Regions from separate parts of the Streptomyces sp. NPDC090741 genome, predicted to be linked through region 1. Evidence: riboswitches for the same ligand, from Rfam matches in the RefSeq annotation. Region 1 holds a riboswitch; the other holds the start of a gene.

Region 1 (3,380 bases):
CGATCAGGAGCGTGAGCGCCGTGGACGCGAGCGCCTGCCAGGTGGTGAACCAGAGCACGTCGGCGATGTCGGGCCGGGTCAGCACCTCGCCGATCCGGCCGAACTGCCAGCCCTCGTCGGTCTTGATCCCGCGGCCGACGATCGCGGCCACGGGGTAGGCGAAGAACAGCCCGAAGAAGGCGAGGGGTACGGCCATCAGCAGGAGCCTGACAGCCGTACCGCGCGCGCTCTCCTTCACGGGAGTGCTCTCGCGTCCTACTTCACGACGAGCGAGGACCATGCCTTGACCCACTGCTCACGGTTCTTGGCGATGGTCTCGGGAGCCACGTTTTCCGGCTTCTCGATGACCACGCCGTGCTTCGTGAACAGCTCCGGCAGCTTCGCGTCCTTGACCACCGGGTTCACGAACATCTGGAGCGGCATGTCCTCCTGGAACTTCTTGCTCACCAGGAAGTCGAGGAGCGCCTTGCCGCCCTCCTCGTTCTTCGCGCCCTTGAGCAGGCCCGCGAACTCGACCTGTCGGAAGCAGGTGCCGGTGGCCACGCCCGTGGGGGCCTCGGCCGGCTGCGGCTCCCCGTACAGGACCTCGACCGGCGGGCTGGAGGCGTACGAGACGACCAGCGGCCGGTCGCCCTTGGCCTTCTTGCCGCCCGCGGAGCCGGAGAAGCGCTCGTTGTAGGCCTGCTCCCAGCCGTCGACGACCTCGACGCCGTTGGCCTTGAGCTTGCTCCAGTAGTCCTTCCAGCCCTCGTCCCCATACTTGCCGACGGAGGCGAGCAGGAAGCCGAGGCCCGGCGAGGAGGTCGCCGCGTTCTCGGTGACCAGCAGGTTCTTGTACTCGGGCTTGACCAGGTCGTCCAGCGTCTGCGGCGGGGCGAGCTTCTTGTCGGCGAAGTACGCCTTGTCGTAGTTGACGCAGATGTCGCCGGAGTCGATCGGGGTGACCCGGTGCTCCTTGTCGAGCACGTATTCGGGCTTCACGTCGGCCAGGCCCTTGACCTCGTACGGCGTGAAGATCCCGTTGTCGAGGGCGCGCGAGAGGAGCGTGTTGTCCACACCGAAGAAGACGTCACCGCGCGGGGAGCCCTTGGTGAGGATCTCCTGGTTGAGGGCGGCGCCCGCGTCCCCGGACTTCAGGACCTTGACGGTGTAGCCGCTCTGCTGCTCGAACTCCTTGAGGACCGTGTCGGTCACGTTGAAGGAGTCGTGCGAGACGAGCGTGACCGTCTTGGACTTCGGCGCCTCGCTCGCCCCGGCCGCGGACTCGTCCTTGGCCTTGCCGCCGCCGCACGCGGCGAGCGTGCTGACACCGAGGGCTGCGGCCAGCGCCGCACCCGCGATCTTCCTGGTGGTGCTCACGGAACATTCCTCCTGGGTTGACCAGGAGAAGACGCGGCCCTGCCCGGGCGCTCTCGTGGAGCGGAGCGCCCGGGCAGGGCGCAACAGCTTGAGGTGGTGACCGAACTTCCTACCCAGAATGACCTGGGCAAGGTTCAGAGGGTCTGCGGCGTGTTGCCGCACTCTCAGCGCTGTGGCGCTCCCCTGTCGGAATATGAATATGCAGATGTATGCCGGTCAGCCTACCGCTCGCTCGCGGCGAGCTGACCGCAGGCGCCGTCGATCTCCTGGCCGCGGGTGTCCCGTACGGTCACCGGCACGCCGTGGCGGGCGATGGCCTCCACGAAGGCCTTCTCGTCCTCGGGACGCGAGGCGGTCCACTTCGAGCCCGGCGTCGGGTTCAGCGGGATCAGGTTGACGTGGACGCGCTTGCCCTTGAGCAGCCGGCCGAGGAGGTCGCCGCGCCAGGCCTGGTCGTTGATGTCGCGGATCAGGGCGTACTCGATGGAGATCCGGCGGCCGGACTTCTCGGCGTACTCCCAGGCCGCGTCGAGGACCTCGCGGACCTTCCAGCGGGTGTTCACGGGGACGAGGGTGTCGCGCAGCTCGTCGTCCGGCGCGTGCAGCGAGACCGCGAGGCGGCACTTGAAGCCCTCGTCGGCGAAGCGCAGCATCGCCGGGACGAGGCCGACGGTGGAGACGGTGATGCCGCGCTGCGACAGGCCCAGGCCGTCGGGCTCGGGGTCGGTGAGGCGGCGGATGGCGCCGACGACCCGCTTGTAGTTGGCCAGCGGCTCGCCCATGCCCATGAAGACGATGTTGGACAGCCGGGCAGGGCCGCCGGGGACCTCGCCGTCGCGCAGCGCGCGCATGCCGTCGACGATCTGGTGGACGATCTCGGCGGTGGACAGGTTGCGGTCCAGGCCCGCCTGGCCGGTGGCGCAGAACGGGCAGTTCATGCCGCAGCCGGCCTGCGAGGAGATGCACATGGTGACCCGGTCGGGGTAGCGCATCAGCACGGACTCGACGAGCGTGCCGTCGTGCAGCTTCCACAGGGTCTTGCGCGTGGTGTCGTCGTCGCACGAGATGTGCCGGATGACGTTCATCAGGTCGGGCAGCAGCTCCTGCTGGAGCTTCTCCCGCGAGCCCGCCGGGATGTCGGTCCACTCGGCCGGGTCGTGCGCGTACCGGGCGAAGTAGTGCTGCGAGAGCTGCTTGGCCCGGAAGGGCTTCTCGCCGATCGCGGCGACCGCCTCGCGACGCTCCTCGGGCGTGAGGTCGGCGAGATGCCGGGGCGGCTTCTTGGCCCCGCGAGGGGCGACGAAGGTGAGCTCTCCCGGGACAGGGCGGGCCATGGCTGGTACTCCTCGTAAGACGAAAGGCGCGCCGCAGAAGCAGCGCGCCCTTCAAGAGTAACCGCCCGGACCCACCCGAAGCCTTCGTACGTACGTCGTACCAGCTCAGCGGGGCTGCCCTGGTGAACCGCCCGCCGGTCGGAAGCCGCGGGACCCGGTTTCAGCCGGTGCCGACGAAGGCGGCGAGCAGCAGCCACACCACCGGGGCGGTCGGCAGCAGGGAGTCGAGCCGGTCCATGATGCCGCCGTGGCCCGGGAGGAGCGTGCCCATGTCCTTGATGCCCAGGTCCCGCTTGATCATCGACTCACCGAGGTCGCCCAGCGTGGCGCTGACCGCGACCGCGAGACCGAGCAGCAGGCCCTGCCACCAGACGCCCCCGTCGATCAGGAACTCCATGCAGAGCGCGCCGGCCGCCATCGCGAAGGCCACCGCGCCGAACAGCCCCTCGCGGGTCTTGCCGGGGCTGATGCGCGGCGCCAGCTTGGTCTTGCCGAAGCGCCAGCCCACCGCGTACGCCCCGGTGTCGCTGACCACGGTCAGCAGCAGGAACGTGACCACGCGCTCCGGCCCGTCGTCGGCGGTGAGGAGCATCGCGACGAAGGTGGCCAGGAAGGGCACGTAGAACGCCGCGAAGACGCCCGCCGTGACGTCCTTGAGGTAGTCCTCGGGCGGTTCGGTCATCCGCC
Region 2 (3,380 bases), on a different contig from region 1:
ACGTCCGAGGCCGTGCCCGCCCCCGCGTCCAGGATCACCGGAACCCCGGCACGCTCCGCGATCAGCTCGAAGTTGTGCGGGTTCCGGATGCCCATCCCGGAGCCGATCGGGGACCCCAGCGGCATGATCGCCGCGCAGCCCACGTCCTCCAGCTTGCGCGCCAGCACCGGGTCGTCGTTCGTGTACGGCAGGACCGTGAAGCCCTCGTCCACCAGCGTCTCCGCCGCGTCCAGCAGCTCCACCCCGTCCGGCAGCAGGGTCCGCTCGTCGGCCACGACCTCCAGCTTGATCCAGTCCGTGCCCAGCGCCTCCCGCGCGAGGCGCGCCGTCAGCACCGCCTCGCCCGCCGTGAAGCACCCGGCGGTGTTCGGCAGCACCGCGATCCCCAGCCGGGTCAGCACCGACAGGACCGAGCCCTGGACCGTCGGGTCCAGCCGCCGCATCGCCACCGTCGTGAGCTCCGTACCGGACGCGATCAGCGCCCGTTCCAGGACGTCCAGGCTCGGCGCCCCGCCCGTCCCCATGATCAGACGGGACGAGAAGGTCCGGCCGCCCAGTACGAAAGCGTCGTCCGCCATCGCGCTCAGCCTCCCTGTACCGCGGTGAGGACCTCGACCCGGTCGCCCTCGCCGACCGGCGTGAGCGGCCACTGCCCGCGCGGGACCACGGTCTCGTTCAGTGCGGCCGCGACGCCGGACGGCGCCGCGGTCAGGGTGGCGACCACCGCGTCGAGCGTGGTGCCGGCCGCGATGTCGCGCGGCTCGCCGTTGACGGAGATGGTCATGCGTACGACTCCTGACGTGCGGCGGAGAACCGGCGCGGGGTGAACGGTCGGGCGATCTCCGGCAGCGTGCCGGTGGTCAGCAGCTCCGCCATCACGTCGCCGGTGAGCGGGGTCAGCAGCACCCCGTTGCGGTAGTGCCCGGTGGCCAGGTGCAGGCCGGGCAGGTCGGTCGGGCCGAGCAGCGGGGCGTTGTCCGGGGACCCGGGCCGCAGTCCGGCCCGGGTCTCGGTCAGCGGCAGTTCGGTGATGCCGGGCACCAACTCGTGCGCATCGCGCAGGAGCTCGTACACCCCGCCGGCAGTGACCGTGGTGTCCCAGCCGAGTTCCTCGCTGGTGGCCCCGATGACGAGCTCGCCGTTCTCGCGCGGCACCAGGTACACGTGGCTGCCGCGGACCACCGCCCGTACCGTCCGCGACAGGAACGGCGCGTATGCCGCCGGCACCGCGAGCCGCAGCACCTGCCCCTTCACCGGCCGTACCGGAGGCAGCACCTGCGCCGGTACGCCGGCCAGCCGGCCGCTGAGCGAGCCCGCGGCCAGGACCACCTGGTCGGCGCGCAGCTCCGTACCGTCGTCGAGCCGTGCGCCGACGGCTCGGTCGGCGGCGGTCAGCAGCCGTTCCGCGGCCGTCCGGCGGATCTCCACGCCGGCGCCCTCGCAGGCGGCCAGCAGCGCGGCCGCCAGCCGGCGCGGATCGACCTGGTGGTCGCCGTCCACGCGCAGCCCGCCCCGCACGCCGGGAGCCAGCATCGGCTCCAGGCGGCGGCACTCGCGGCCGGTGAGCCATTCGGACTCCAGACCGCAGCGGCGCTGGAGGGCGTGCAGTTCGCGCAGGTGCAGCCGGTCGTCGGCGTCGAGGGCCACGGCGAGGGTGCCGCAGGCGCGGTAGCCGATGTCCATCCCGCCGCTGGCCTCGGCCAGCTCGGCGGCGAACTCGGGGTAGCGGGCGGCCGAGGCGACGTTGAGGCCCAGCAGGGTCTCCTCGCCGTAGTGCAGCTCCGTGACGGCGGCGAGCATGCCGGCCGCGACCTGTGCGGCGCCGCCGCCGGGCGCCGGATCGGCGAGTACGGTCCGCAGCCCGCGCCGGGCCGCCCGCCAGGCGGTGACCAGGCCGATGATCCCGCCCCCGATGACGAGGACGTCGGATCCCGTGGCCCCTGTGGACCTCGTGGCCCGTGTGGCCGCTGTGGACCCTGTGGACCCTGTGGACCCTGGGGATCCCGCTTCGGATCCCTTCCGAGATGAGTGCATGGGCGTCCAGCCCCTCCCTTCGCCGGCATGACCCGGATCAGGTTCGTACGGTCGGAGGCCGCTCAGCCTCCCTCTCAGCCCGGTCCGCCCGGACTCCCGCGATAGGTACGGGCGCCAGCCTAACCCCGGCGCCGGGGGCGGGTAAGGCTGCCTCCCCGGCCGCCGCGCCGGGCCGCTGTTCCTGACGAAGCGTCAGATCGCTAGGGTGGGCGGTGTGAGCGAGCAGACGGAACAGACTCAGAGCGGCGTCGTCATCGTCGGCGCCGGAATGGCCGGGGTGCAGACCGCGGTCGCGCTGCGGGAGCAGGGGTGGCGCGGTCCCGTGACCCTGCTGGGCGCCGAGCCCCACCAGCCCTACGACCGGCCGCCGCTGTCGAAGGCGGTGCTGCTCGGCAAGGCCGAGGACTCCGCGTTCGACGTGGACTTCGAGGGGCTCGGCGTCGTGCTCCGGCTAGGGGTGGAGGTCACCGGGCTGCGGGCCGCCGAGCGCGAGCTGGACACCGAGGCGGGGCCGGTCCCGTACGAGGTGCTCGTCCTGGCGACCGGCGCCGAACCGCTGACCCTGCCCGGGTCCGAGGGCGTCCAAGGCGTGCACCTGCTGCGCACCCTGGACGACGCGGCCCGGCTGCGGCCGGTGCTGGCCCGGACCCCGGCGACCGTGGTGGTCGGGGCGGGCTGGATCGGCGCCGAGTTCGCCACCGCGGCGCGCACGGCGGGCTGCGCGGTGACGGTGGTCGAGGCGGCGGACCGGGTGCTGGCCGGGGCGCTGCCCGCGGAGGTCGCGGCCCCCATGGCCCACTGGTACGAGGAGGCCGGGGCCGCCCTGCTGACCGGGGCCAGGGTCTCCTCGGTGGAGTCCGGGCGGGTCCTGCTCGCGGACGGGCGGGAGCTGCCCGCGGGCGCGGTGGTGGTGGGCATCGGGGCCCGGCCGGCGACCCGGTGGCTGGCGGACTCGGGGGTCGAGCTCGGGCCGGACGGCGCGGTCGTGGCGGACGAGTACCTGCGCACCTCCCTGCCCGGGGTGTACGCGGTCGGCGACTGCGCGTCGTTCCCGTCGGCCCGCTACGGGGCGCGGCTGCTGGTGCACCACTGGGACAACGCCCTGCAGGGGCCGCGGGTGGTCGCGGCGAACATCGTGGCGGGGACCGCGGCGCAGGTCTACGACCCGGTGCCGTACTTCTGGTCGGAGCAGTTCGGGCGCTTCGTGCAGTACGCGGGGCACCACGCGGGCGCCGACGAGCTGCTGTGGCGCGGGGACCCCGCCGAGGCGGCGTGGTCGGTGTGCTGGCTCCGGGACGGGGCGCTGGCCGCGGTCCTGGCGGTGGGCCGGCCGCGCGACCTGGCGC

What was found. A riboswitch is a leader RNA that binds a small molecule or an ion and turns the genes downstream of it on or off. The one in region 1 is predicted to bind thiamine pyrophosphate.
Region 2: linked by a shared signal. The riboswitch ahead of thiO (glycine oxidase ThiO) and the one ahead of ACIQU4_RS00365 (thiamine ABC transporter substrate binding subunit) in region 1 are both predicted to bind thiamine pyrophosphate.

Annotation. Positions count from the first base shown of each region.
Region 1 covers NZ_JBIVXF010000001.1:86,959-90,338, forward strand. The annotation lists gene ACIQU4_RS00360 (ABC transporter permease) at 1-196, opposite strand, end outside; gene ACIQU4_RS00365 (thiamine ABC transporter substrate binding subunit) at 256-1,359, opposite strand; TPP riboswitch at 1,448-1,554, opposite strand; gene rlmN (23S rRNA (adenine(2503)-C(2))-methyltransferase RlmN) at 1,581-2,693, opposite strand; gene ACIQU4_RS00375 (phosphatidate cytidylyltransferase) at 2,854-3,380, opposite strand, start outside.
Region 2 covers NZ_JBIVXF010000009.1:89,895-93,274, forward strand. The annotation lists gene ACIQU4_RS24085 (thiazole synthase) at 1-578, opposite strand, end outside; gene thiS (sulfur carrier protein ThiS) at 584-784, opposite strand; gene thiO (glycine oxidase ThiO) at 781-2,034, opposite strand; TPP riboswitch at 2,032-2,144, opposite strand; gene ACIQU4_RS24100 (NAD(P)/FAD-dependent oxidoreductase) at 2,249-3,380, shown strand, end outside.